DNA from 3 places in the Lysinibacillus sp. UBA5994 genome. Region 1 is predicted to be linked to each of the others. Evidence: riboswitches for the same ligand, from Rfam matches in the RefSeq annotation. Region 1 holds a riboswitch; each other region holds the start of a gene.
What was found. A riboswitch is a leader RNA that binds a small molecule or an ion and turns the genes downstream of it on or off. The one in region 1 is predicted to bind cobalamin.
Positions count from the first base shown of each region.

Region 2: it holds a riboswitch for cobalamin, as region 1 does, so the genes downstream of both, metE (5-methyltetrahydropteroyltriglutamate--homocysteine S-methyltransferase) here and B3D98_RS16965 (energy-coupling factor ABC transporter permease) in region 1, are expected to answer to the same signal.
Region 3: it holds a riboswitch for cobalamin, as region 1 does, so the genes downstream of both, cobT (nicotinate-nucleotide--dimethylbenzimidazole phosphoribosyltransferase) here and B3D98_RS16965 (energy-coupling factor ABC transporter permease) in region 1, are expected to answer to the same signal.

Region 1 covers NZ_DJAU01000056.1:142,507-152,528, forward strand. Annotated here, with positions in the region: gene B3D98_RS16950 (energy-coupling factor ABC transporter ATP-binding protein) at 1-811, opposite strand, end outside; gene cbiQ (cobalt ECF transporter T component CbiQ) at 808-1,581, opposite strand; gene B3D98_RS16960 (energy-coupling factor ABC transporter substrate-binding protein) at 1,587-1,859, opposite strand; gene B3D98_RS16965 (energy-coupling factor ABC transporter permease) at 1,863-2,609, opposite strand; cobalamin riboswitch at 2,759-2,943, opposite strand; cobalamin riboswitch at 3,195-3,376, shown strand; gene B3D98_RS16970 ((2Fe-2S) ferredoxin domain-containing protein) at 3,523-3,894, shown strand; gene cobJ (precorrin-3B C(17)-methyltransferase) at 3,899-5,566, shown strand; gene B3D98_RS16980 (sirohydrochlorin chelatase) at 5,581-6,531, shown strand; gene cobK (precorrin-6A reductase) at 6,528-7,289, shown strand; gene B3D98_RS16990 (precorrin-8X methylmutase) at 7,302-7,961, shown strand; gene B3D98_RS16995 (cobalt-precorrin-5B (C(1))-methyltransferase) at 7,961-9,094, shown strand; gene B3D98_RS17000 (bifunctional cobalt-precorrin-7 (C(5))-methyltransferase/cobalt-precorrin-6B (C(15))-methyltransferase) at 9,051-10,022, shown strand, end outside.
Region 2 covers NZ_DJAU01000026.1:141,669-151,690, forward strand. Annotated here, with positions in the region: gene metE (5-methyltetrahydropteroyltriglutamate--homocysteine S-methyltransferase) at 1-1,273, opposite strand, end outside; cobalamin riboswitch at 1,448-1,627, opposite strand; gene B3D98_RS08835 (Lsa family ABC-F type ribosomal protection protein) at 2,193-3,674, shown strand; gene B3D98_RS08840 (hypothetical protein) at 3,706-4,125, opposite strand; partial or broken gene B3D98_RS08845 (DUF3888 domain-containing protein) at 4,255-4,956, shown strand; gene B3D98_RS08850 (DinB family protein) at 5,013-5,327, opposite strand; gene B3D98_RS08855 (GNAT family N-acetyltransferase) at 5,500-6,003, opposite strand; gene B3D98_RS08860 (response regulator) at 6,075-7,181, opposite strand; gene B3D98_RS08865 (ATP-binding protein) at 7,178-10,022, opposite strand, start outside.
Region 3 covers NZ_DJAU01000050.1:63,650-73,671, reverse strand. Annotated here, with positions in the region: gene glnA (type I glutamate--ammonia ligase) at 1-546, opposite strand, end outside; gene B3D98_RS15330 (MerR family transcriptional regulator) at 602-979, opposite strand; gene B3D98_RS15325 (aminotransferase class I/II-fold pyridoxal phosphate-dependent enzyme) at 1,134-2,387, opposite strand; gene B3D98_RS15320 (trimeric intracellular cation channel family protein) at 2,729-3,334, shown strand; gene cobT (nicotinate-nucleotide--dimethylbenzimidazole phosphoribosyltransferase) at 3,386-4,441, opposite strand; cobalamin riboswitch at 4,534-4,709, opposite strand; gene B3D98_RS15310 (response regulator) at 5,124-6,434, opposite strand; gene B3D98_RS15305 (sensor histidine kinase) at 6,461-7,801, opposite strand; gene B3D98_RS15300 (SDR family NAD(P)-dependent oxidoreductase) at 7,824-8,582, opposite strand; gene B3D98_RS15295 (SDR family NAD(P)-dependent oxidoreductase) at 8,604-9,350, opposite strand; gene B3D98_RS15290 (ABC transporter permease) at 9,365-10,022, opposite strand, start outside.

The DNA.
Region 1 (10,022 bases):
GCTCCTGCTTGGAACGAGGGATGTTGATATTTTCCTGCAATAGCTTCTTTTTTTGCAAAGCTATGACCATTTCAAAAATCCATGGACGTTCAAGATGCGCGCGATGTAACAATTCGTCTTCATAAAACAAGGTGATTGGATCACCGTTATAAATAATTTTTCCAGCCTCCATAACAATGATTAGATCGGCCCATTCATAGGCGAGAGGTATGTCATGGGTTGCTAGTAAAATGGTTCTCTCACCATCATCTAAATTGGCTAAGTATTGTAATACTTGTGTAGCATAATAATTATCAAGACCTGCTGTTGGTTCATCTAACAAAAGGACAGAGGGCTCCATCGCTAAAACACCTGCCATTGCTACACGTTTTTTCTGACCTACGCTTAAAAAATGAATGGGTTTATCAAGCAAATCTTCCACTTCGGTTTGCGCAACGGCCCATGCTATTTTTTCTTCCGTTTTTTCAGTAGACCAGCCGAGATTCAATGGGCCAAATGCTATATCTTGCTTGACGGTCCCTGAAAAAAGCTGATGATCTGCATTCTGAAAAACAATGCCGACTTTTTGGCGTAGGGCCTTTAAAGCTTTTCGACTATATTCCAGATCGTTGCCTTCGAATACAATCGTTCCAGCTGTAGGTTTTAAAATACCGTTAAGATGCTGAAATAAAGTCGATTTTCCTGCGCCATTATGTCCGAGTATGGCGATTTTTTTACCTTTTGGAATGTCTAATGTAATATCTGACAACGCCTTCGTACCATCCGCATAGGCATAAGATAATTGGTTGAGTTCAAAATAAAATGCTGTCATGTAAAATACCCTCCATATACGATGAGGACTAGTAAAATAGCTGCCATGCCTAGCCAATTTTTCTTGCTATAAGAGCCCATCTCTTGCCAGTAGACGGCCTCGCCTCCACGTGATTGCATGGCATTGTTGAGCTCTCGGCTACGCTGAAACATTTCCACAAATAATGCCACAATAAGCATGGAGACAGAGCGTAGCCATTGCATCGGTGAATGATAGCCAAGACGTGCTTGCTGGGCGAGATGTATATTTTGCATGCTTTCTAAAAACATAAAAATAAAACGATAGATTAGTTCGACGAGCTCCACTAATAAAGAGGGGAGTCGCCATTGTCGTAGCACATAACATATTCCTTGTACGGAAGTGGTTAGAATTAAAAAGTATAAACAACTAATGCTACCAAGGACAATAAAGAACAGCTGTTGCGCTGCTAACACACTTGCATTCCCAATAAAGACAGTCCAATTCCTAAATGTAAACGACCAAATATGGGCAGGGAGTGTATTCGTTGATGATGTAAAGGAAAGTAAAATAGATACGAGACTTGTTAATAAGAAAAAGCTAGGTAGCAATAATAATTTGCCGTAGTATGCAAGCGGAATTTTTGCACCTAAAATGATAAAAGCACTCATTACAAAAAATGTAATGAGTGAAAGTCGTTCATCTCTCATGATGAGCGTTATGAGAAGTAGTCCAAGTGAAAATATCATTTTTTCTAGCGGATGAACGGACGCTAGCTTATTCAGATAGGCATACTTATCAATGAGTAACATAATGGTTAACCTTCTTTGTGTTTGCCACGCATATAGCCGATGAAGTAGCCAATAAAGCCAGCTCCTATAGCTGCCTGTAGCACGAATAATAAGCTTTCGATTTCACCACTTGGTGGCTCCCATAGACTTTCAAACCATGGTTCATATTCCGCATTAATTTCACCAATAGCTGCTTCTGCTTCTCCATCAGCACCACCAAATTCAGCACCTTTTTGTATGAATAAGGGAATGATGGCTAACAACACAACAATTGCTAATAACAATAAATTTTTTTTCATTTGTTAATGTGCCTCCTTTGTTGAGAAAACACGTAACGTTTTTAATTCGCTAACATTGTATTTTTTCAAGAAATTCATCACAATGACCGTTAAAATTCCTTCACTCACTGCTAAAGGAATTTGAGTTAAGGCAAAAATACCTGCAAACTTTGTAAAGGATGCCATAAAGCCTCCAACCTCTGAAGGAAAGGCTAGTGCTAGTTGTACAGAAGTCACAATGTATGTACCTAAATCACCAAGCATAGCTGCAAAGAATATGGCTAGTGAAAATGACAACCCTACTTTTTGAGCCCCTTTAAAGACAAAGTAAGCAATAAAAGGACCAACAATAGCCATAGAAAAGGCATTAGCCCCTAAAGTTGTAATTCCTCCATGAGCTAATAATAAAGATTGAAATAATAAAACGATTGTTCCAATTACACTCATTGCTAGAGGGCCAAAGAGTACTGTCCCAAGTCCTACACCAGTTGGGTGAGAGCAACTACCTGTAACTGAAGGGATTTTTAGGGCGGATAGCACAAAGGCAAAGGCTCCTGAAAGCCCCAAAAGCATTTTGGTTTCAGGATTTTCATCAATGGTTTTTCGAATAGAACGCAATCCTAGAATGATAAATGGGATAGAGATCACCCACCAAAAAATAGCCCATTCGATTGGTAAAAAACCTTCCATGATATGCATGGCAAAGGCACGTTTTGGCACGATTAAAAAGGCCAGTAAAAAATAACTAAGTTTCCACCATGATAATTTCAAAAAGCTTTCCTCCTAACTAATTAATAGATTTTTAGAATATTGCGTGCGTAATTAAAAAAAGCACTTCTCCTTAGGTGGAAAAGTGCATAGCTAAAAAAGCAAATAACAGTCTCATCTGCTAAGCCGCACACCTATCCTCGTAGGTTGAAACGATCACTTATTTTTCGGCAGGTCTCCTGGCTCTAGTTCAATGCTTTATAGGTCTTCCCATCCGTTGGACAGTGACATATTCTATAAAGCTCCCTATTACAGTGGCGGGACCGCGCCGGACTCAAACCGGCTTCCCTTTTAAGCAAAATGACAAGCACTTTGCACCGAAAAACATTCAAATTGTGAGATTTCACGACAAAGTGTAACATGAATTTCCATAAATATGCTATACCTTTTATGAAATTTTTTAAATTAAAGGTCAACGGTGAATATTCTGATAAAATTTTGTGCGCAAATTATATAGATTGTATAAATTTCATACCTAGTTCCATTCAAAATTGATAAATTTGTCATAAATTTTTAAAGAAATATTGAAATTTTAAAATAATAAGATATGATAAAGACAGTTTTCTATTTAAAATTCTACTAAAAATTTCATATAAAACGTCAATAAGTGCTCGAATAGCTCGAGATAATAGGGAAATTGGTGAAAATCCAATACAGCCCCCGCTACTGTAATAGCTGATGAAATCGCAAAGCCACTGGTGCAAACTTGGGAAGGTGCGACAGTAAAATGAAGCTTAAGTCAGGAAACCTGCTTATTTGATTGTGCATGCAAACTTTTCGGAGGGAGAAGTTGAAGCGAAAGCGGGTACCTGTATTTCATTCTATTCGTTTTTATTTGGCTTCTACAAAACCTTTACTCTTCGTTATAGAGTAAAGGTTTTTCTTTTTCCAAAAAGCAAATGAGGGGAGACAGAAGATGACAACTTGGAATTTAGAGGGGATGAAAACACATCTCTTTATTTGCAATGGCAGTAGCTGCATGAAAAAGGATGGGGAGGAAATTACCTTAGCCATTCGAGATGAGATACAGCGGCAAGCACTCGATCAGGAAATACATACGACAAGAACGCGCTGTAATGGACGCTGCAAGGATGCTTGTGTGGTAATCGCTTATCCTCAAGGAAACTGGTATCGTGTGCCATCAACAGAGCATGCTAGAACACTAGTACAAGATTTACATCATGAATCCTTATACAACGAACATGTCTTTACACTTCGTGAAGGTACATTACAGCGTACTGCTCAAACAACTGCCATTAAAGGGATCGAAAAGGTGAAAGAGGGGTAACAACATGGCGCAAAAAGGAAAAATTTTCGTAGTAGGCTTTGGACCTGGAGATTTTAAGCATATTACGACACGTGCAGTAGAGGCTTTACAACAAAGTGATATGATTATAGGCTATAAAACCTATGTAGAGCTGATTCAAGATTTAGTAAGTGCAAAATCGATTGTTAGTACAGGCATGACAGAAGAAGTGTCGCGTGCACAGGAAGCCGTTCGTCAAGCTGAAGCAGGGAGCATCGTCTCAGTAATTTCGAGTGGTGATGCAGGCGTCTATGGCATGGCAGGATTAGTCTATGAGGTGTTAATTGAGCTAGGCTGGACAGAAGCAACAGGAATTGAAGTTGAAATTGTTCCTGGGATTTCTGCGATTAATTCATGCGCTAGCATACTTGGTGCACCTATTATGCACGATGCTTGTACAATCAGTTTGAGTGACCATCTAACACCTTGGAATTTAATTGCAAAGCGTGTCGAGGCAGCTGCAATGGCGGACTTTGTCATTGCTTTATACAATCCTAAAAGTGGACGTCGAACAAGACAAATTGTCGAGGCTCAACGAATACTCTTAGAATATCGTTCGCCAGACACACCAGTAGGGCTTGTGAAAAGTGCCTATCGAGAGCGTCAAGAAGTGACCATGACAACACTAGCAGAAATGCTAGAACATGATATTGGTATGTTGACAACTGTCATTATCGGGAATTCGTCAACATTTTTCTATGACAATAAGATGATTACGCCCCGCGGTTACCAACGTAAATATACCCTGGGTGAAGAGAAACAGCCATTACGTCCACATCAACGTTTACGCGAAGAAAATGAACCTTGGGCAATGAACCAAGAGACGGGAACAGCGCGAAATGACTTTACGGCTGACCCTAATGCAGGGCGCTTTAATAAACCCAGTATTGCCGCTACGCCAAAGCCTAAAAAAACAGCTCTTGAAATGGCTACAGCGGCACTTGCAATGGTAAAAGGGACAAGCGCAGTCAAAGTAACACCGAAGCTTGTACAGCAAAAAATAGAATCTATTTTTGAATTAGCAGTAAGTCCTGGTGTAGCCAATAAGTTTTTTACTCCCCAGCAAATGATGACGTTAGCGGAGGTCGTTGGGGATGAGGGGACGATGGAATACACACCAGATCATCAAATTCATTTGAAAATACCAACGACTGCCCCTGAACAGATCACAGAGAAATTACAGGAAGTAGGGTTTTTATTAGCCCCGATTGGTGATGTGTTATCACTGAAGGCTTGTGATTTTTGCTACGGTGAAAAGGCTGATTCAATACCATATGCAGAGGAAATACAAGAAAAACTAGGCGGTATGTCCTTACCGAAGACATTAAATATTGGCTTTAATGGCTGTGGTATGGCCTGTTATCGGGCTGTATTTGATGATATTGGCATCGTCTACCGCAAAAGTAAATTCGATGTCTTTATTGGAGCAAAACCAGTCGGTCGTACAGCACACGCAGCACAGCCTGTTGTAGAAGGGCTGGAGCCTGAGCAACTGATTCCACTCATTACAGATATTATTGAAGAATATAAAGCAAATGCTCATCCAAATGAACGCTTGTTTAAATATTTTAAACGTGTGAAAAAGATACTGCATTTTACGTATCAAGATATGTCTTCCAAAATAAAAGTAGAGCCAGCTCCGTGCGGCGACTAGTAAGGAGTAGAGAGATGAAAGCTATTTTATTTGTCGGCCATGGGAGCCGTTTAGCAGCAGGAAATGATGAGGTTCGTACATTTATCGAACAAATGACACCGCGTATTGATGAACAATTTTTAGTGGAAACTTGTTTCCTTGAATTTGCTTCACCTAACATCGAAGAAGGTATTACAAACTGTGTGAAAAAGGGAGCTACAGAGGTACATGTAATTCCAATCATTTTACTGCATGCAGGCCATTCAAAGCTGCATATTCCAGCGGAAATCGAGCATGCGCGTGAGCATTATCCAGCGATTACCTTCACATATGGTCAAACAATTGGTATCCATGATGAAATCTTTGCCATTTTACAAGATCGCCTAGCTGAAATTGGCTTTAATTCAGAACAAGAGCAGGAAGACACAGCGATTTTATTGATTGCACGAGGTGGCAGTGATCCATCTGCTAATGGTGATTTTTATAAAATTACGCGACTTTTATGGGAAAAACTACCTGTGAAATACGTAGAAAGTGCTTTTATGGGTGTCACAGATCCACGAGTTGAAGAAGGAATTGAACGTTGTGTCAAACTAGGTGCAAAAAAAATCATCATGTTACCATACTTTTTATTCACAGGCATTTTGATGGAACGCATGCATGGCATGTGTGAGAAGTTTAATGAACTTTATCCAGATTGTGATATTCAAATTGCTAACTATTTTGGCTACCATGAACGGTTACAAAATGTTTTATTAGAGCGTATTGAACAGGCAATCAACGGTACATCAACAGGTATGCAAGATCTAGAAGATTATCGCGCCTATGCGGCAGTACATGGACATGCACATCATCATCACCATCATGATCACGATCACGATCATGGACATGCGCATCATCATCACGACCATCACGATCACGATCATGGGCATGACCATCATGACCATGACCATCACCATCATCATGAAGAGGAGCCGGTAAAATGATTTTCATGTTAGCAGGGACAAGTGATGCAAGGGATCTAGCCCTAGCATTACAACGTGCAGGTTATGCGGTAACCGCTACGGTCGTCACTGAGTCGGCAGCCTCTAGTCTTGCTGACGTTGGCCTGCCACATTTAATCGGTAGACTGACAGCTGAGGAAATGGCGACCATCATGACAGAGCAGGGCTATCAATTGGTGGTAGATGCTTCTCATCCATTTGCGGAGGAAGCCTCTAAAAATGCGATGGCAGCGGCAAAGCAGGCAAAGATTCCTTATATTCGCTATGAAAGAGCTCATGAACATTATGCCCATCCTTTGATTACTGTTGTAAAGGATTATGAGGAGGCAGCTCAGCTAGCTGCAGAAAAACGCGGTGTCATTATGCTAACGACAGGTAGTAAAACACTCGCTACATTTACAAGGGTTTTACAGGGCTTAGAAAACACAAGAGTAATCGCTCGTATGCTTCCACGACTGGATAATATGGAAAAATGTGAGGCACTTGGCGTGGCGCAGCGAGATATTGTGGCTATTCAAGGTCCGTTTTCAAAGGAATTAAATGAAGCTCTATTTCGTCAATACGGAGTGACATTGATGATTACCAAGGAAAGCGGTAAAGTGGGCTCAGTTGATGAGAAGCTAGAGGCAGCTCTCGCATGCCAGATTGAAACGATTCTTATTGCACGACCAAATATACAGTACGGCCAACAATATTCAACATTTGAAGAAGTATTACAGGCTGTTGAACATACAATTTAGGAGGCATTTTCCATGGATTTTAAAACAGATTTTAAACCATTAACGGTAGACCCAGATAAAATTTACGATTACAGTTTCTCTATTATTGCAGAGGAAATGGGCGAGCATGACTTCTCAGAAGATGAATGGAAAGTTGTACGTCGCATTATCCATGCATCAGCTGATTTCGAGCTAGGTCGTAGTGTCATCATTACACCAGGTGCTATTGAAGCGGGTATCAAGTCTATTCTTGCAGGACGTCATGTCATTGCAGATGTGCAAATGATTGAAAGTGGCTCTGGTAAAAAGCGTTTCCAAAAACATGGTGGTGATTTGCATTGCTATATTGCGGATGAAGATGTATCAATAGAAGCGAAAAAACAAAATACAACACGTGCCATTATTTCGATGCAAAAGGCATCAAAATTACATGAAGGTGGTATTTATGCCATTGGTAATGCACCGACTGCATTGCTGGAATTGATTCGATTAATTAAAGAAGGGCTAGCAAAACCAGATTTAATTATCGGTATGCCTGTTGGTTTTGTGTCAGCAGCTGAGTCAAAAGAAGAGCTGCTTAAACTAGAAGGGATTCCGTACATTACAAATGTTGGTCGGAAAGGCGGTAGTACAGTGACGGTTGCTGCTTTAAATGCCATCTCACTTTTAGCGGACGAACAGGCGAAAAAATAATGGAGCGGAAGCCAAAAAAGGACCCCAAGGACATGCGTCACGGTTATACGACGGGAGCCTGTGCAACTGCTGTATCAAAGGCTGCACTGCTTGCCCTTATTACTAAGGAGGAGCAAGAGACAAGTACGATTCATTTACCTATTGGTCGAGATGCAACCTTTACAATTGAAAAATGTATATTTGAAGAAAATGCTGTCAGCTGTGAAACGATTAAAGATGCTGGTGATGATCCTGATGCGACCCATCAGGCACTCATCGTTGGCACAGTGAGCTGGGCAGATACACCTGGGATTCATTTAGATGGAGGTATTGGTGTCGGGCGTGTCACAAAGCCTGGCCTGCCAGTGCCTGTCGGAGAGGCAGCCATTAATCCTGTACCCCGTAAAATGATTTATAGCACGGTCCAAGGTGTGTTGGACGAATTTCACATTACTCGAGGCGTGAATGTGGTGATTTCTGTACCTAAGGGTGAGGAGATTGCTAAAAAAACGTTAAATGGACGACTCGGTATACTTGGGGGCATCTCAATCTTAGGCACAAGGGGAACCGTCGTGCCTTTTTCGAGTTCTGCTTATATGGCCAGTATTGTCCAAGCCATCAGTGTAGCGAAAGAGGCTGGCTGTGAGCATTTAGTGGTGACAACAGGTGGACGAAGTGAGAAGTTTGCGATGAAACAATACCCACATCTAGCAGAAGAAGCGTTTATTGAAATGGGTGACTTTGTAGGTTTTACATTAAAGCATTGTAAGCGTCTAGGCATCAAACAAGTTTCACTCGTTGGGATGATGGGGAAATTTTCTAAAGTCGCACAAGGAGTCATGATGGTGCATTCCAAAAGTGCACCAATCGATTTTAATTTTTTAGCACAACTGGCAAAGGATATAGGGGCAGATAGAGAAACGATAGCACAAGTTCTGGAGGCAAATACAGCTTCACAAGTAGGTGAGATGATGATGGAGAAGGGCTATGATGCGTTCTTCCATCGTTTATGTGAGGCTTGCTGCTATTCCTCTATCCATCATATTAAGGGCGGTTTAACGCTTTCCACATCGATCTATTCGATGCAGGGACAATTATTAGGAAGGGCTGATGACATTGCATCGATCGATGAAGTTGATTGGGATCGGGGATAACGGATTAGCAAGCTTATTACCTCAATACCTTCAGTGGATTGAAGACTGTGAGGTACTTGTTGGTGGTGAGCGAGTACTTGATTTTTTCCCAGACTATAGGGGTGAAAAAATCCTGATAAAAGGAGGTCTTTCAACACTTGTTGAAAGATTGTCTGAAGAAACAAGAAATACCGTGATTCTTGCATCTGGAGATCCATTATTTTATGGCATCGGAGGCTACTTAGCAAAAAAGCTACAAATAGAGGTTTATCCATATATGAGCTCCGTCCAGCTTGCCTTTGCGAAAATGGGAGAGAGCTGGCAGGATGCTTACGTAACGAGTATTCATGGACGACCAATGAAGGGCCTGGCACAGCGAATTGATGGCAAAAAGAAAGTGGCACTTTTAACCGATGCAGAGAATAGTCCGAATGCTCTTGCTAAATATCTAAAGCATTTTGGTATGACGGAATATCGTGCGTTTGTCGCCGAAAATTTACAGGGCGACAACGAAAAAAGTGGCTGGTACTCGCTCGATGAAATGGAAGTTACTCATTTTTCTCCTTTAAATGTCGTGATTTTAAAACAAACAATAGCACCGAAACGCTACACGCTCGGGATTGATGATGAGGAATTTTCACAACGAAAGCCAGATAAAGGACTTATTACGAAGAAAGAAATTCGAGTTTTAAGTTTGCAAGCCATGCAGCTTCAACAGGATAGCATTATTTGGGATATTGGCACATGTACGGGATCAATGGCCATTGAGGCAGGTAAGCTTGCTCCTGAGGGACAAGTTTTTGCCGTAGAAAAAAATGCCCCTGATTTAGAAAACTGTCTTCAAAACCAACAAAAGTTTCGAGTCGATATAACTGCTATCCATAGTAAAGCACCAGAGGGTTTAGACAACTTTCCAGACCCTGATGCCATTTTCATCGGGGGCACTGGT
Region 2 (10,022 bases), on a different contig from region 1:
CTTGTTGTTGGATCGTTTGTCGCTTCGTAAAATTACTGTGTCGTTCAAAATCTTGCTTTGTCACAGTTTGAACGGCTTGATGAATTAACTTATTTTGGCGGATTGGATGATTTTTTAGAGCCTCAATCGCCTTCATACTTTCTGAAAAATTATGTTGTAAGGAACCATCTTTATCTCGTCTATATTTAGTCAGCCCCGTGATTTCTACGATTTTCTCATCTGCGAAGGCCAGAGACTGCTTTAAAACAGGGTCAAGTTCATTTTCCAGAGAGGTTGTGATTGGAACGTGCTGTAGGTTACTTGATGGTTGAATCCATAGTTCAACAGCATGACTTAGCTGTTCAATGGCTTGAATTGTCGCATTGACCTCCGCCAGGTTTGAACGCCAAATATCACGGCCATTCACTACCCCTATTCCTAATACTTTATCCTGCGGGAAACCAAATTGACGAAGTGACGCCATATTTCCTTTATAGCCATGAACAAAGTCCAAACCGAATCCTTGAACAGGCAATGTACTTAATGCTTCATAGGCACTTAAAGCTTCGAAATAAGTCTGTAGCATTATTTTAGCCTCAGGAACGGCAGTGGCTAACTGGTCATACATTTCTTTCACCAGCTTTATCTCTGCTGGATCAAGTGTTAAGACGAGGGATGGCTCTTCTAGCTGAATCCAAGTGGCACCTGCATCCACTAATTCTTTTAATACCTGCGTATAGAGTGGTAATAAAGCTAATAAGTACTCAACCTGTGTTAATTTGTTGTAGCCTTTCGTTAACTTATAAAATGTATAGGGACCAATTAGTGTCGGCTTCGCAATGATACCGAAAGTTTCCTTCGCCTCTAAAAAGTCGGCTAACACTTTATTTTCTGTTAGTTGTAAGGCTTGTCCCTCATACTCTGGAACAATGTAGTGATAATTTGTATTAAACCATTTCGTCATTTCACTAGCTACGGCTGTTTTGTCTCCTCTTGCTACACTGAAGTAGGTATGAAAATCGACTTTACCACCTTGCCAGTTAAAGCGCTTTGGAACTAAACCAAACATCAAAGCTGTATCTAACATTCTATCGTAAAACGTAAAGTCGCCAACTGTCACCATATCGATTCCAAGTTGCAGCTGCTTGTTTATTCTTGATAAACGGATTTTCTTTAATTTTTCCTCAAAGTCCTCCTCAGAAAGTTCATTACGCCAAAATGCTTCTAGTGCTTTTTTCCATTCGCGTTCCTCCCCTATATAGGGATAACCGATCAATGTACTTGTATAGTTCATGTTTTTAAGCTCCTTTTTTAGAAAAAATAAAAAGCCATTCTCCTATTAGGAAAATGGCTGCATGTTAAAATTAATAATGCTAAAACAATACGAAAAAGTATCTACTTTCGCATAAACGTTATCGCACAGTGCCTATTTGGTCACTTTTCACCACCTATTTCCACGTAGGTATTTGGTGTGTACTAGAAATTGGCAGGTCTCCTGGCTTTCCATCAACACGCCTCACAGCCTTCCCAGTTTCCCCAGTGGCATTTGTGATTTGCTCCGAATTACAGTTGCGGGACAGCGTCGGATTTGCACCGACTTCCCTTTTAAGCCAAACATTCATTTGGCACCAAGTCTTACACAATATTCAATTATGCTCCTACTATAGCACATATTTCAGAATAGTAGAAATTATTTTTCAACTATTATATAAATTATTTCTATAAATATTATAGGAATTATTGTATAGTACTAAATGAAAATAAGGTTACATTGTATTCTGTAAAAAAATTTGTTACTATAAAAAGACAATTATGAGAGGACTGATGAATGGACAATGAAGAACTAAACTATATTTTTATTTGAATTGAATGATTTCAAACACAAAATATAGGGTTAGTCTATCCATTTTTAACTATCAGTTTGCATTTTATTTGTCATGACACAAATGGCAAATCGCATTAATTCAGAGAAAGACTAATCCTTCCAATGCACAATTGGAGGGATTTTTTCTTGCTTTCATAGTTGATTTTGTACCTTTCATTTACCCATAAAGGAGAGGAAAAAATATGAGCGATTCAGAAACTATTGTAACGCATGTAACACTCCGTATAAGTCGTTAATATCCATCTGCTTATACGGAGAAATCAACCATAGATGGATAGACCGACTTTGTATGAAAAGTAAACTGTTGCAATACAAAGGAGGAATTATCATGTCCATGATACAAGTACAAAACCTAACTTTTTCTTATCCAAGCAGCTTTGACAATATTTTTGAGAATGTCAACTTTCAAATCGATACGGATTGGAAACTTGGATTTATCGGTAGAAACGGACGAGGTAAAACAACATTCTTTCAGTTGTTATTAGGAAATTATGAGTATAGCGGAAAAATCATCTCTTCTGTAGACTTCACTTATTTCCCCTATCCAGTTTCTGATCCAAATAAATATACCCATGAAATATTTGAGGAAATTTGTCCTCAGGCAGAAGATTGGGAGTGTCTACGTGAAATAGCTTACCTACATGTAGATGCGGAGGTCATGTATCGTCCTTTTAAAACATTATCCAATGGCGAACAAACAAAGGTGCTGCTTGCTGCGTTGTTTTTGACAGAGGGTCAATTTTTATTAATTGATGAACCAACCAATCACCTAGACACGGATGCACGAAAGACGGTTTCCGATTATCTTCGCAGGAAAAAAGGATTTATTTTAATTTCACATGACAGAAGCTTTTTAGATGGCTGTGTTGACCATATCCTATCGATTAATAGAGCCAATATTGACGTTCAAAGTGGAAACTATTCTTCTTGGAAGTTAAATTTTGATCGTCAGCAGGAACACGAAGAAGTAACCAATCAACGACTGCAAAAAGATATCGACCGGTTAAAACAATCTTCAAAGCGTTCGTCAGGTTGGTCTAATCAAGTGGAAGCCTCCAAAAACGGCACAACCAATTCAGGTTCCAAACTGGACAAAGGCTTTGTTGGACATAAAGCAGCCAAGATGATGAAACGAGCGAAGAACCTGGAATCCAGACAACAAAGAGCTATTGAGGAAAAATCAAAACTGCTAAAAAATGTTGAAAAAACCGAGTCATTGAAAGTAGAGCCATTGGCATATCCATCAAAAGAAATGGTTGTTGTCACGGATGTATCGATTCGGTACGATGACCATATCGTGAATAAGCCTATTAGCTTCAAAGTGGCACAAGGGGATCGAGTTGTTTTAGATGGCAAAAATGGAAGCGGAAAAAGTAGTATGTTAAAACTTATTCTAGGTAATCCCATCCAACATACAGGCTCCATAAAGTTAGCTTCAGGTCTAGTCATTTCCTATGTTCAGCAGGATACATCCCATTTAAAGGGATTGCTATCGGAATTTATTGAAGAGCATGGTATTGATGAGACGTTATTTAAATCAATCCTGCGCAAGATGGATTTTGAGCGTATTCAATTTGAGAAGGATATCTCTCATTATTCTGGTGGGCAAAAGAAAAAGCTGCTGATTGCTAAAAGCTTGTGTGAGAAGGCTCATTTATATATTTGGGATGAACCACTCAATTTTATTGATATCTATTCACGCATGCAGATTGAAGAGCTCATAAAAAGCTCTCATCTCACAATGGTGATTGTTGAGCATGATCAGGCATTTCAACAAACTGTAGCAACGAAAACGATAGCGATGTCATAAAGAGAAGAATCCATTTATGGATTCTTCCTTTTTAATGATATTGAAACCAATGAACCCATTTAGAATTTGTCTCTTTTACGATATATAGCTCACCTAGTGATGCACTTTGCGCTGGCAGTAATCTTGGAAACCTTAATCGAACAAACCAGGAGTGATTAGCCACATTTTCTCCACAGAAGTTCACCGCCATTTTATAGTAATTCTCCTCCATGCCAGTTAATATGGGCATGGGCTTTATCACCTCAATTTGCCACTCCTGATAATCAGGGCTTGAGCCATATACTTTTGGAATGATGTCAGCTAATGCTTGACTAAGCTCGTCTTTGTCTTTCTCCGTTGTTTTCATCAATACATCTGGATTTGGACATTTTAAGCCTTCAGGTTCTGATCCCGAAGTAGCTGTTGGAAATAACAAAAGCATACATAAAAAGGGCATTATTATTTTTTCCATTGTTCAACTCCCTTTCTTTAAAAATGCTCGATAATTTACTGTGATTGGTGCACTCTATAAAGTATCATCCTGCAGAAAGGTCACTATTCCATGAAAAAATTTGCTTATGTTTTAATGGCTATCTTCACTATGTTCATTCTGCCATGTAAGATTTATGCGCAAAGTAAACAAGCTGATGATCAACTAATCAGGGACACATTCATTACAATCCTTAATCCATTTATTGAAAAGGAAATTGATCATTACTACGGCTATCCTAAGCAGTATGGATTGTATGATGTGAAAATTTTAAAAATTGTCAAAGAAAGTTAGTTTAGCTTTAAAGTTAGCGTGGAAGTTACGACCTTTGAGCATGCACATTCCCCACCCTACAGTAAGGAAATCATTACGTTTGAAGTCAGTCCAACTGGTGTCAGTACACTTCGCTATATACATGAGGCAGATGATGTAGAAAAAGCAATAAACGCATTCTATAGGGCAACACTGTTAGATATACAGCAGAGTTTTAAGCTATACTTAGCATCGTATACTTCCTACCGATACGATCAATTGCAATATCAAGCTGAAATTAATAATGATATGAAATCCCTTGCTATGATTGCAGAGGAAATAGTGACCCATATTTTATTTCCTGAGCGAAAGATTCCCTACAAAAATGTCATAGACCCTGTCACTTTTATCAAGGGTAATATAGGTTATATGCTCTTTAAAAGGGCGGATGGTACAAATGTAAGCTATCAGCTGCAAAAGAAAGACGGCACATGGATCGTAACAGATAAAACAAGTAAGCCAGGTAGGAAAATGGAGGATCTGTTACCGTGGTATATATAGAAAAATGAAGCCAACTGATTCCATCAGTTAGGCTTCATTCTTTAAGAGCGTTTGCATCATACTTTTATAATTCCCATGTGAAAATTTTCATGGTTCATATGAAAGACAACCATATCGCCTAATGTTTTCATACCTAAAAAAGGTTCTTTAAGCGGTTCATGTAGATGTCCTGCACAAGCTTGTTCAATAAGAATTGGTTGTTCCTCTAGGAGCATAATGATTTGATCCATTGTTGGCGGTTGCTCAGTCCAGTTATCTGGTTTACTGCCACTAGGAAACATTACATGATAGGATAGGGGCAAATGCCTTTCTTGTGTAACAGCTGGAAAAACGGAATGATCCCAACCAACTAATAGATGACCAGCATTCAAAACGAATATTGTTATGATGTCCAGCGGGTATCTGATCAGCAATATTCTCAGGGATCGTACGTAGAAATTCAACAGTCCAATTACGCCACATTTTCATTTGCATAAATAATTGCGCTTCGTTTATATACTAGCTCCCTTTCTACACGTTTTCAGTTATATTCAATACCATGGATTAAATTAATTTATAGTAAATTACGGTTGCTTCTAATTCTCCATCTGGTGAAATAGTATATTGCGGAATTTTCCCTACTTCTTGATAATCTAATGATTTATATAATTTATTAGAAGGATCCCCTTCTCTCGTATCTAAAACTAGCAAGGAGCGGTTTTCTTGTTTTGCTCGTTCCTCTGCTTGTTGCATCAGCGCTCGTCCAATACCGTTGCGTCTAAAGTTGGGATGTGTCATTAACTTGCAAATTTCAGCACGATGAATGCCATTTGGTTTGCTAGTTAAATGCATTTGAATACTACCTGCAATTTCATTATTTATTTTCGCAATGAACAGTAAGACATCTGACGCTAAGACAGATTGCCAATATTTTATCGCTTGTTCTTGTGTGAGTGGAGGTAAAAAACCTACGGATGCTCCTTCATCTACGACCATAATCAATAATTCAGTAAGCTTCTCCAAATCTTGCTCAATATGGTGAAGCTCAATTATTTCAATCTTTTGCATGCCGAAAGCATCTCCTTTTTATAAAATTATTACCTACTATTAAAACAGAAATTACTTTTCCGAAATCGTTTCTAAACGTTGAGTAAGAACTCGTTGTATTTTCTATAAAATTTTTCTGGCACAGCGAGATCAATTTCAGCTAATTTTGCCTCTATAGATTCAAAGAATTTTATACATTCTTGTTTCCTATTTTGTTGAATTAAGAATTCTAACAATTGAAACATATACTGTTCATTGTATTCGTCTAGCTCTAAAAGCTTTTGTAGGCAATTATACTTTAATAAAGTGTGGGCAACGTCTGTACGTGCAATATACTGTTCAAGCACATGTAATACAGATTGCTTTAAGCGGAGCCTGATTTGATTAACCCATAAATACTCCTCATCTATTAAAAAATCACCCTCATAGCAATTCAATAACTGCTGAATGGATTTCTCATCATGTTGATCCTGCTCCAATAGTTGATTCAGCTCATCATAATCAGTTTGAATTTCCGCATTTAATTTATAGTGATTATTGACCAAGAGTATGGGATCTTGAATACCATTGTCCTTTAATATCTTTCTTAAATGATAAATAGTTGTATGTAAATTACTAGCTGCCTTTTCAAAGTTCAAATCTGGCCACAATTCCTCTAAAAGAACTGCATTTAACATAGGCCGTTTTTGGTGAAATAGTAAATATAAAAATAGTTCACGTACTTTTCTTGTTCGCCACTTAATCACATTATGTTGAACATCCAGTAGATAAAAGCTGCCTAATGTATGCGCATATAATGAGTTTTTCTTCTCATCCCTCGGCGCCACCGTCACGACCATTTTTTTCTGTGCTTTTGTTAACGCATTAATCAGTCGTTTTTCCTGTACTGGCTTTAATAAATAATCTGTTGCCTCAACTTCAAAAGCCTCCACGGCAAATTGTGTATGAGCTGTAACAAAAATGATTTGTAAGGATGGTTGCTTGTGTAGGAGATGCTTTGCAAGTTGCATACCGTGTGTGTCAATCATTTCAATATCTAAAAACACTACATCAATTATTTCTTTTTCAAGAAACTGGAGGGCCTCAGTTGGATTTGTAAATGTTCCCTTAATGTTAATCTGAAATTGGGCAAGTTGTTTAACCATAATAGATAAAACATCAATGGCCAATTTTTCATCATCAACGATCATTATATTCATGTGACACCACCCTCTGGTAATAAAATGACAATTGTTGTTCCCTTTCCTTCTTCGCTGTAAATTCGTAAACTAGCATTTTTTATTAATTTAAATTTCTTTAATGGATTCATAAAGCCAATTCTTGTACTTTCTTCATTTAGCAATTGGTGCAATTTTTCTTCTGAAATTCCTACACCATTATCATAGATTTTAATTCTTACAAATTGTCCCTCTCTCTGTAGGCTTAATTCTATGGTCCCTCCCTCTACTTTCTTAGAGATCCCATGGAACACTGCGTTTTCAATTAAAGGTTGAATGGACAATGCAGGGATTCCTAATTGTATCGATTCGTCAATATCATATTTAATACGTAAACGATCTCCAAAGCGCATTTTTTCAATTGATAAATAGGCTTTTACAAGCTCCATCTCCTCATCAATGGGGACAATGCTATTTCGATAATGAACATTCAGTTTTGCACGGAAATAAGTGGCTAAACAATAAAGAGCTTCACGTGTGTTTTCCATATCTGTATAACTTAAACCAATAATCGTATTAAGTGTGTTATATACAAAATGTGGTGTGACCTGTGAATATAAATAGTTCATTTCTACTTCGATTGCATCGATTGATGATTGTCGAACAGCCAATAAAGATTCAATACGAATAAAAAGTTCATCGGTAGAAATCGGCTTTTGTAGATAATCATTCGCCCCTACTTTTAACGTTTGCAGTAAGTCAGATTGCTTCATAACTGTAGTTAAGATAATTATTGGTAGTTCCAGCATATCATATTGTTTACGTACACGTTTACATAACTCATAACCCGACATGCCATTCATCATTAGGTCGATTAACATACAATCTACATGATTGGTTTTAATATAATCGATCGCATCAAAGCCGTTATCTAAGGCGATCACTGTATATCCCTTTAAACTTAGTGCTTCCGTTAAAGTTTTTATATTGACATGGTTGTCATCTACCACCAGTATTTTTTTATCACTTCCTTTATGAATAAGGGGCAGTCGAAGCTGTATTTCTGTATCTGTATGTGATGTAATGGTAGCTTGTTCATTACTTACGTTTTCTAGTGTTGAGAGGGGCATTGTAAATGTAAATGTTGTCCCTTCCCCTACAGTGCTTGTCACATAAATGTTACCATTTAATTTTTCAACAATATTTTTAGTGATACTTAGTCCCAAACCTAGCCCTTCTTTATTATGATGATTGTTTCCTTGATAAAAGGCGTTAAAAATACGATCTAATTCTTGTGTCGGAATTCCACAGCCTGTATCACTTACTTGGATGACCATCTGCTCCTGTTCAACATGCGCAGTGACTGTGATTGTTCCATTTTGTGTAAATTTAATAGCATTATGCAGCAAATTATATAAAGTTTGTTTAAAGCGTAATTCATCAGTGTAGATCTTTGGCAAATCTAAGTTTATCTCTGCTGTTACCCTTACTTGACTATTTTTGGGCATAAGACTACGAATTTCGGCTACTACCTCATGTATAACAGATAGAGATACACTGCGTAGACTAATCCTTACTTCTCCTGTCATTTGATTAGAAGAAAACAATAAATCTTCTACTAAATGACCTATGCGCTGTGTAACGCTGTGAATTAGAATAACTTGTTCCTGTTGAGATCGTTTTAATGGTCCTTGAGCACCTTCCATTAAGGATCTGGATATATTTAATATTCCGTTTAGGGGGGCACGGAGTTCATGCGAAGTTTTCAGAAGAAATTCATTCTTCATTTGATTATGTTCAAGCAATTCTTCTGACAATGCTGCTATTTTTAAAACAGCTTGATTGGCACGATAATTTAATAATGAGGCAAAGCCAAATAATATTAGTAAAAATAACATGAATTCTGTATAGTCAAAAGGCATCCCAAATAAAAAGTTACAAATGAGTAAAATAGAATAACAACTAATCGCTGTAATAACTATTAGCACATAACGCACAGCCTCTAAACGTTTTAGCATGACCTTTATAAGCAACCATATATTATAGAAAATAACTGGAGCCGTGACACTGATATAGATTATTTTTCTCATAATCATTTCAAATTCTGAGGAGGCCCTTTCATTTTTTGTAAAGGGATTATAGATACCGTACATAACAAACACGATACCAAGTAATATGGCAAGCGTGTATAAAATTTTTCTTTCTAGTAATTGTGGATACATCGCATTTATAAAAAATGTTAAAGCAAGCAATGCGAGTGGAATGATTCCTAATTGCAGACGTAATTGATTGACCGTCGATAGATCAGTAAATAACAGAAAAAACACTTTTTGATTGATAAACGACATATAAAATCCTAATGAAATAGTAAAAAGACCAAAGAATAACTCTTCCTTACGCTTGCGATTCTGTAAAAATGTAAAGACATAGATCGCACCAACTATAATATGGCCTATACTCACTACTATATCTAAAAACACTTTCCAGTGATAATGCTTTTGAATAGCCTTCATTGTACCAAATTCAATAGGATAAACAATGCCAGCCTGAGGATAATTGTAATTTGCAACATGGATGACAACGTCTAGTCTTTTATTGACACTAGGAGAAAAAACGGTATATTTATCATCATTTTCAGATGCATATGCGCTTAAAACAGTACTTGGATTTCCTTTAGCACCCACCTCAACGCCATTAATGAATACACGACTAGCTTGACGAATCGTTCGAATATATAGGCCGTAAACTCCATCTGATGGTACCTCTATGTTGACGTGATAGGTTCCCACCGAAAGCCCCTCTTCATTTGGCTCTACATATGCTTGCCAATTAAAGGGTACATTTAAATTCAGTTTTTTATGTTGATAGCTATCAAAATTTTCC
Region 3 (10,022 bases), on a different contig from region 1:
TTCAAAGCCCATTTCTTCTAGCTCTAACACGATATCACGACGGCAATTTTCACCAAGGTCTGTTGGCGCTAAATCGAAATAACCACCATGGTCATTTACTTCTAATGTTGGTTCGCCTTTTGCATCTAATTTGAATAAGAAGAATTCTGGCTCAGGCCCTAAATTGAAGCTTGAGAAGCCCATTTCTTCCATTTTTTTAAGAATACGTTTTAGGTTGTTACGTGGGTCACCAGCAAACGGCTCGCCTTTCGCAGTGTAAACATCACAGATAAAACGTGCTACTTTCCCTTTTTCAGAAGTCCAAGGGAATACTACGAAAGTATCAAGATCAGGATATAAATACATATCAGATTCTTCGATTCGAACGAAACCTTCAATAGATGAGCCATCAAACATCATTTTATTTTCCAGTGCTTTGTCTAATTGACTTACAGGAATCTCAACATTTTTGATAGTGCCAAGAATATCTGTAAATTGTAAACGAATAAAGCTTACGTTTTTTTCTTCGATGAGACGTTTAATGTCCTCTTTTGTGTATTTACCCACAGTTTTCCACACTCCTATAATTTGTCTAGCTTTTATGTTTACCCTACTCTATTTATTAATAGAATCGAGATAAATCCCCTCTTCGGATGGACGATTTTTGCATGCGCTGTGCTTGACGCATTTCTTCGCGCATAATTTGGCGTAATTCTGAATCACTTAAATCTTGCTCATCAGTTGTTGCAACAGGATTTTTCTTTTTAGCAAATATTTTTTTAATCTTCGCCATATTCATACCCTGTTCTAAGTAATCTTTAACCTCAAGCAATGTGTCGACGTCATTTAGTGAAAACATACGTCGATTGCCTTCTGTTCGGTGCGGCTCAATTAAATGGTGTTCTTCATAATAACGAATTTGTCTTGCCGAAAGCTCTGTTAATTGCATCACGATACTCATCGATAATAACGGCATAGTTCGTCTAATTTCACGACTCATTTAAGTCCTCCTCCAATACCCGCTTATCATATAACGAAATTTTTTTACTGTCAACCAACCATGTAAGGTTATCTAACATGGTTGGCACTATTTTTTTCAATTCGATTAAAAATTGTAAAAAACTATTCATATTTAGGCTTTATCTATTGTCTTGTTATGCTTTTTGAATAGCTTGAACCGCACTGCAAATAGCAAATTTAACGTGTTCATATGTTAGTCCCCCCTGGATAAATGCTGTATATGGCGGTCGTATTGGGCCATCCGCTGTTAGCTCAATGCTGGACCCCTGAATAAATGTTCCAGCTGCCATAATGACATCATCTTCATAGCCTGGCATATAGGCTGGTTCAGGAGCATAATGGGCATTTATCGGTGAGTTCGCTTGTATTTCACGACAAAAATCAATCATTTGCTGAGCCGTTTGGAACGATACTGATTGAATTAAATCTGTACGCTTCGCGTGATAGCTCGGAGAAGTGCTCATGCCGATTTCCTCAAGCATTGCAGCTGTAAATATCGCCCCTTTTAGTGCTTGCGATACAGCATGTGGTGCTAGGAAAAACCCTTGATAAAAATCACCTAGTGTATTTAATGTGGCCCCCGCTTCTGCTCCAATACCTGGAGATGTCATACGATAGGCACATTTCTCCACTAAATCTGCGCGTCCAGCAATATAGCCACCAATTTTAGCCAAGCCTCCACCTGGATTTTTAATGAGCGATCCTGCCATTAAGTCAGCCCCGACCTCTGTAGGTTCCTGCGCCTCTACAAACTCGCCATAGCAGTTATCTACAAAAATAATAGCTTTCGGAGCTAATTTACGTACCTTTACACACATATCTGCAATTTCTTCAATTGTAAAGGATGGACGTGTTGCGTAGCCTTTTGAACGCTGAATCGCAATCATTTTGGTTTGTGCTGTAATGGCCTCTTCAACACCTGCCCAATCAATGACCTGATTATCTAGTAAATCCACATGTCGATAACTGATTTTATAATCTTTCAGTGAACCTGTATCTTTATCACCACCATCGACAATGGATTGCAATGTATCATATGGCTGACCCGAAATATAAAGCAGCTCATCACCAGGACGCAAAACACCGAATAGACTAAGCGTGATTGCATGTGTGCCTGAAATAATTTGCGGTCGGACTATGGCTGCCTCAGCACCAAATACTTCCGCATAAACACGCTCTAGATTATCCCGCCCCTCATCATCATAGCCATAGCCGTTTGATGGGTGTAAATGATAATCACTTACTTGATGCTTTCTGAAAGCTGCTAGCACCTTCTGCTGATTGTAGAACGCCATTTCTTCTACCTTGGCATGATAAGGCCGAACTTGCTCCTCTACTTTTGCCGCTAACGATAGCGTTTCTGTTGATAAATTTGATGTAAACGTCATTCTTTCTTCTCCATTTCACAATGTCTCGCATTTCAATCAGTAAGATTTATTGACTATCTAAATTGACTTCAATCACTCTAGAATTCCCTAACCAACTACTGGTATATGAACGCTTTTGACGAATGTTTTTCTTTATTTTAATCACATTTTATCAATTTGTATGTGCACCTGTAAAACTTGCCTATTGTTTCTAAGAGGATTTTACGCTAAGCTAATGTGCGGACTCATTTCAAGATGCGTATTTAATGACCGATTTTGGCTATTAAATTCATAGATTCTGTTACGTAAAAAGTCTTTTAACTTTTAATAAAGTTTATTTATTGATAGAAGGGGTGAAAGGGATGGCTTGGGAGGTTTTTAGTATTATAGGAACAATTGCCTTTGCTATTTCTGGGGCAATTATTGCCATGGAAGAAGAATACGATTTATTCGGTGTATATATACTTGGTATTGTGACTGCTTTTGGTGGAGGAGCTATCCGAAATTTACTCATTGGACTACCTGTCACAACACTTTGGGGACAGGATATGATGTTTCAAATAGCGCTTGCTGCGATTACGATATTCTTTATTTTTCCGCATCATCTGATTCAACATTGGCATCGTTGGGGTAACTTCACAGATGCGATTGGCTTATCAGCATTCGCTATTCAAGGCGCACTCTATGCTGTTAAGCTTGATATGCCAGTAAGCGCAGTCATTGTAGCTGCTGTTTTGACAGGTTCAGGTGGGGGTATTGTACGAGATTTATTAGCTAGAAGAAAACCATTAGTTCTCCGTGATGAAGTTTATGGTGTTTGGGCAGCTCTTGCAGGATTGCTAATCGGATTCGAGGTTTTTACAGGGGACATTTTCCTTTATATTTTATTCGCAGTGATTACAGCTTTACGTATTCTTTCCTATATGATGAAGTGGCGCTTGCCATTACGAAAATTAAATCGTGCATAAATACCATTCAGCCAATGACCAAAAATTAAGTCATTGGCTGTTTTATTGTTTTTATCTTTTTAACAACTGCATTGATTCTTCTAAAGTCATCATGTTTTTCATCATCGAGCAAGCTGCATCTAAAATAGGAAAGGCTAAGGCTGCTCCAGAACCTTCGCCTAAACGCATATTCATGTGCAACATTGGTTCAATGCCTAGTAAGGCAGCGGCAATTTTTGCCCCTGGTTCCTCTGAAGCATGGGAAGGAATGATATAATTGATTACTTTTGGTTCGAGCTTATAAGCAATGAGGGAGGCTATAGTCGAAATAAATCCATCAATGACAACGGGTTTACGATGGGCAGCAGCGCCAAGAATAATACCTGTCATCGCCCCTATCTCTAACCCTCCAACCTTAGCCAGAACATCAATAACATCATTTGGATTAGGCTTATTTAAGGTAATTGCTTTTTCAATAACTGCCGCTTTATAGGCAATGCCTCCTTGGCCTACTCCTGCACCAAACCCCGTTACTTCGATAGGGTTGCATCCCGTCAAAACAGCTAATATCGCAGCACTTGGTGTTGTATTGCCGATGCCCATTTCTCCAGTCCCAAGTACATCAGCACCTTTTATGATTTCCTCAGTGGCCACACGGATTCCTACTTCTATCGATTGAATGGCTTCTTGTTTGGCCATAGCTGGACCTTGTGCCATGTTATCTGTACCATATTTAATTTTATGAATAATGACACCTGCATCAAGTGGAATATCTTCTTTTACACCCACATCTACTGTGACCACCTTTGCATTGGTAATCCCAGCAATCGCACAAACGCCTGTACCCCCCTTAGGAAAATTTAATGTTTGAAAGACCGTAACATCTTGTGGATTCGTGGTTACACCTTCCTCGCAAACACCATGATCTGCAGCACAGACAATCATCACTTTTTTGTCGACCATCGGATATAATTGTCCTGTTATACCAGAGAGCTGTACGGCAAGTGATTCTAGTTTACCCAAGCTACCTGGGGGCTTACAAAGCGCATCAATCCGCTTTCTAGCTTGCTCCATACTTTTCATATCAGCCCCCTGAATGTTTTGAATCGTGTCTTGTAATAATTGCATGATTATTTCTCCTCTCGTTCTCATTAAGACAAAATAAAAAGTCTGTAGTTTATTGTCATGACAAATAAACTACAGACTTTTCCATCATCTATATCTTCTAAAGCATGTAGGCAGGTCTCCTGGCTCAAGTTCAACACCTCATAGTACCTTCCCAGCAATTTGCTAGTGGCATACACTATGAAATTCCCTTATACAGTGGCGGGTCCGCTAAAGCTTTTCACTTTATTCCCTATTCTCCCTAATGGGCACCTATTGCTTTTATGTAATTTCTTTTAATTTACTACAAAGCTTTCTTGCTATCAATACGAAACAATTAAAGTAAAGTATTTTTATTTGGAGCTATTTCACATAGTTCCTATAACTATTGAATAGAAACCAATATTGTTAGCGAGTCAATATAGTTTAAAATGAATACACTTTGCCCCTTCAAATGACTATTCTCAAAAAAAGATGAGCCTATACCGGGATGGCTAATGCCAAACATAAGTAAAAGAATAGATTTAACATCGATATACATGATTTAAAATTTACTAGTTACTAAAGTCTGAGAAATAACATTGTTAAAGATTGCAGAATTTTTTTAACAAGCTCTTTTAACACACACAATTTGTCAACTCTCTTCTGGTTCCTACTTTCTACATGTTTAGCCTATAAAGAACGAATCTACAGTACATCATTCTTTCTATTTTTTTATGGATCGATATTTAGCAGGTGTCATACCAACATATTTTTTAAATACTTTACTAAAATATTCTTCATTGCTATAACCTACTAATAAAGCAATTTCATTATTTCTTTTATCACTATAATCTAATAGCTGCTTAGCTTTGTTAATTCTAAGTTCATTTAATAGGTGGATAAAATTTTTATCAATGCTTTTTTTTATTAATATACTTAAATTTGCTTGGCTTTTGTTAAAGATGTTTGATAAATAATTCAAATCTAGTTGCGGATCATCAAAATGCGTATAAATATAATCGACTATTTTTTTACCTAAATTATCCCTATTGCCATGTAAGTTAAGTATTTTATCGACGAGTGGCATGATATAGTTATTTACTATTTTTGATAAATTGGCTTCTTTAATCATTTGATGTTGGATACCAATTATTTTTTGAGCGCGATGATATGTTTCCAAGCAATTGAAATAGATACTATATTGTAATAAAAACATAATCATGATTTCTAACCTCTGCTGAAAACCAATATTTTTATTTTGTAAAACCACAATAAATTCTTTTAATTTTAATTCATCTGTAAAGATTTGATTATCAAAAATGGATTTTCTTTTATTTAGCACAGTGCTATCAGTATTTAGATGCCTCTTTAGAAGCAACTCCAGCACAGCTTGATTTAAATCATGTAAGTCTTTTTTTGGAAGAACAATATGATTATGCTGACTATATGACAATACAAAATCGGTATTCATAATCTCAATATGTTCCCCAAAAATATTAAAGTAAAATAACTCATGAGCATGTGAAATTCCGATATTTTTTGTTTGATTTATACTAACCATAAAGTATTCAAATGAATAGATACTACAATCTGTCATTTGTTGATCAAAGGCCAATAGTAAATTTAATAATTGATTATATTTAATTGCATAATCTACTTGCTTTTTCATGCTCAATGCTTCCATCGTTTGTGATAGCTTTAGCTTTAGGTTTTTATAATCGATTGGCTTTAAAATGTAATCCTCAGCTCCAATTTGAATAGCACTTTGTAAATATTGAAAATCGTCATAGCCAGATAGAAAAATCACCTTAAATTGATGAAACTTTTTTAGCTCCTGAACAGCCTCTATTCCACTTATCCCGGGTAAATTAATATCCGATAAAACAATATCTGGAGCAATTTCTTTAGCTGCCAGCAGCATATCCTCCCCCGTTGTATAAGAATAAACACGTAAGGATTCTATAAAATTTCTGTTAATAAAAAAGCTTAAACCCTCTCTAATAAAGTTTTCATCTTCTACAATAAAAAGATTCATAGAGCTCACCTCACCGTTAGAAGATATTATTTCTTATATGGTAACAAAATTCTCGACACAAAGTATTGTTGCTCATTGACTAGCACCATTACACCATATGCTTCTCCATATTTTATCTTTAAACGCCTATTTACATTTTTTAAACCAATACTGCCTTCGTGATTTTCTTCATTCATTTTATCATTTAGCATCGCTATTCTAGCAGTATCCTTATATTCGCTCTTATTATAAGTTTCAATTATTACATAATTCTTTTTTCGATAAATTTTGATATTTATTGATAGAGCTTCTTTATGGTTGTAACCATGCTTAAAAATATTTTCTACAATTGGTTGGAGTGTAAATTTTAAAATAGCATTTTGTAATAAATCGTTTTCTTCTATTTGAATGTCAAATAGTAAATAAGAGATTCTTATTTTCATAATATTAATATATTCTTCAATAATCTCTAGCTCTTTTTCAATGGTTGTTTCATTTTCACTGTTGCCCGTATTATATCTAAAAAGCTTTGCAAGCCCAACGCTCAATGTAGAAATTTCCTCAACCTCATGAATCATGGCTAATTGATTAATATTATCTAAGGTATTGTAAAGAAAATGAGGATTAATTTGGCTTTGTAAATTATTCAATTGCGCTTCATAGTTTTCTCGAACATAGCCTTTTTCCTTTTCTACCATATAAGCAATGGTTTGGTTTAATTCATGACTGGCAATATCTAACTCATCATTAATCCAAACATGCTTTTTCTCTTTATCTTCAAAATGATAAATTGCTTTTCTATAAGAGGTAATACGTTCAATAAGCATTTGTAACGTTGTGCTTATTTTATTGGAATATAAAAAGGTGATGATGGTTAGCAGTAAGGTAGAAGCAATTGCAAAAGCCATTAAATCCTCCTTTTTATTATTTACCTCTTTAAAAATGGAGTCAGACGTAGCAATGACAACATAGTAACAATTATTAAAGGAATCAAATGAATACATTAGAATTCGTTCTACATTCAAATAATCAATTTTATAGTAATTGGTTTTCTGAGGCTCCAGTTTAAGAAAATACTCCTCATGCTCTGATATATGGGAATTTGTGCTGAATTTTATATCTTTTTGCTCTGTTAATAAAAGAAAATCAGAGTAGCTACCCCAAATAGAATTTAACACTTCATGATATACTTTTGTACTTGCTTGATTACTCTCAAAAGACGAATTAAAATAATGAATTTTTTTTAATACCTCTAGCCTTGTTTCTATTAAAAGTTTCTTTTGATATTCTCCAACATTATTTATATAAATTATGGTCATCATAAAATACGGTAAAATAAATACAACAAGGGTAAGAATAAGATATTTATATTTTAACGATAAATACATCATTCTCACCCTTTCAAGCTTCTTAGCAATGCTCCTCTTCCCAGATCGACTGGCCGCTTGAAACACCACCATCAATGACAATTTCACTACCCGTAATATAGGAAGCATCCTCGCTCCCTAGATAATAGACTAAGGATGCAATTTCCTCTGGACGTCCTAATCTTTTTAAAGGTACATATTTTACCTGATCCTGAGGTGTCTTATTTGATTTTTGTGCTGCATATTCAATCATCTGTGTTTGGATATATCCTGGATGAATGGAGTTTACTCTAATAAAAGGTGCAAATTCCATCGCTGCGTTTTTTGTAAGTGTTCGAATAGCACCTTTAGTAGCCCCGTATATTCCTAAACCTTTTGCTCCAAAAAAGGCTGCATTGGACGATGCATTAATAATCGAGCCATTTTCCTGTTTATACATAATAGGTGCAATATATTTTAATGCTAAAAAGCTACCCTTAACATTAATATCAAACATAGACTGATACTCTTTTTCTGTAGTTGTAGTAAGATCATTCATGACAAATATTCCAGCGTTATTAAACAATACATCAATTTCATAGCCTTTGTCATGTATATATCTTTGTAATGATTTCCATTTATTTTCATTTGTAACATCCAATTCTATAAAATCAACCTGAGCACCATAAATATCACTTAGCTTGCTACCTTCCGCTACATTAATATCACATGCAAGGATATGAAAACCCTCCTGGTAAAATTTATCGAGAGTAGCTCTGCCAATGCCAGCAGTAGCCCCTGTAATGAGAATACGCTTCGTCATAAATACCTCCATTAATAATTTTTATTTCGCAATCCAACCACCATCAATCACTAGCTCACTGCCTGTTACAAACTTCGCTTCATCAGTCGCTAAATATAAAACACCATAGGCTACATCTATAGGATTTCCAAGTAATGGCAAAGGCGTTACTTCTTTCATCCATTTCGCTTTTTCGTTATTCTCAAAAAGATCTCGTGTCATTTCCGTTTTAATCATGCCAGGATGCACAGAATTTACCCGTACATTATATTCTGCTAAATCCATTGCTGCTGCCTTTGTTAAGCTTCTGACAGCTCCCTTTGAGGCATGATAAGACACATAGCCCTTTTCGCCAATAATTCCATAGACCGAAGAGATATTAATAATACTTCCCGCTCGCTGCTTTATCATATGCTCAGCACATTTTCTAACACCCAAAAAAGTACCTGTCGCATTAATGGTCATAACCTTATTCCAGCCCTCTAAATCTTCCTGTATAATTGAGTTTCTTGAGGGAATGCCAGCATTATTTACTAAAATATCTATACGTCCAAACAATTGAATGGCCTTTTGGATAACGCTATCCCACTCTGCTTCAGAGGATACATCATGCTTATGCACAAAAAGATGATCATTTCTCGTGTACCGCTTCATCAAAAGGTCCAATGCCTCCCCGTTTATATCTGTGGCAACTACTTTCGCTCCCTCTTGTAAAAACAATTCAGTCTCTGCTAACCCTTGTCCATTTCCTGCACCTGTAATGATTGCTACCTTATTGTGTAAGCGCATTTTATTCATCCTCTCTATTTCTGAATCTTCGAACGACCATAAAAATCGATCATAACAGCGACAATAATAATGGCACCTTTAAAAATTGATTGCCAATACGTACTGATGGAAAGACTATCAAAAACATTTGAAATCATGATTAAAATACTTCCACCAATAAATGTTCGCCAAATTGCACCCTGCCCCCCTGAAAGGGAAGTGCCTCCAATAACGACGGCAGCTATTACATCCAAAACAATTGATTCTCCTATATTTGCCTGCCCCTGTGCAAGTCGAGAAGATAAAATGATACCGCTCATTGAGGCACATAGACCACAGATGATATAGGTGCTAATGATTAGGCGATTTGTCTTTAAACCTGCTAATCTACTAGCCTCACTGTTTCCTCCTACTGCATAGAGAGCCTTTCCATATAGCGTGTAAGAGAGAATTATCCCTAGCGTAATAAAAATAGCAGCTAGAATAATGACTGAAACGGGGATTGGTCCTAAATAATGCGAACCAAAAAACTTATAGGCTGGGTCTTTTACAAAAAATGGCTGTGCCTTTGAGTATACTAATGCAAAGCCAGTGAAAATAGAGCCTGTTCCTAGTGTGGCTACAAAGGGAGGAACTTTCAAATAAGTGATTAACACACCGTTTAACAAGCCTGCAATGAGACCAATGGATAGA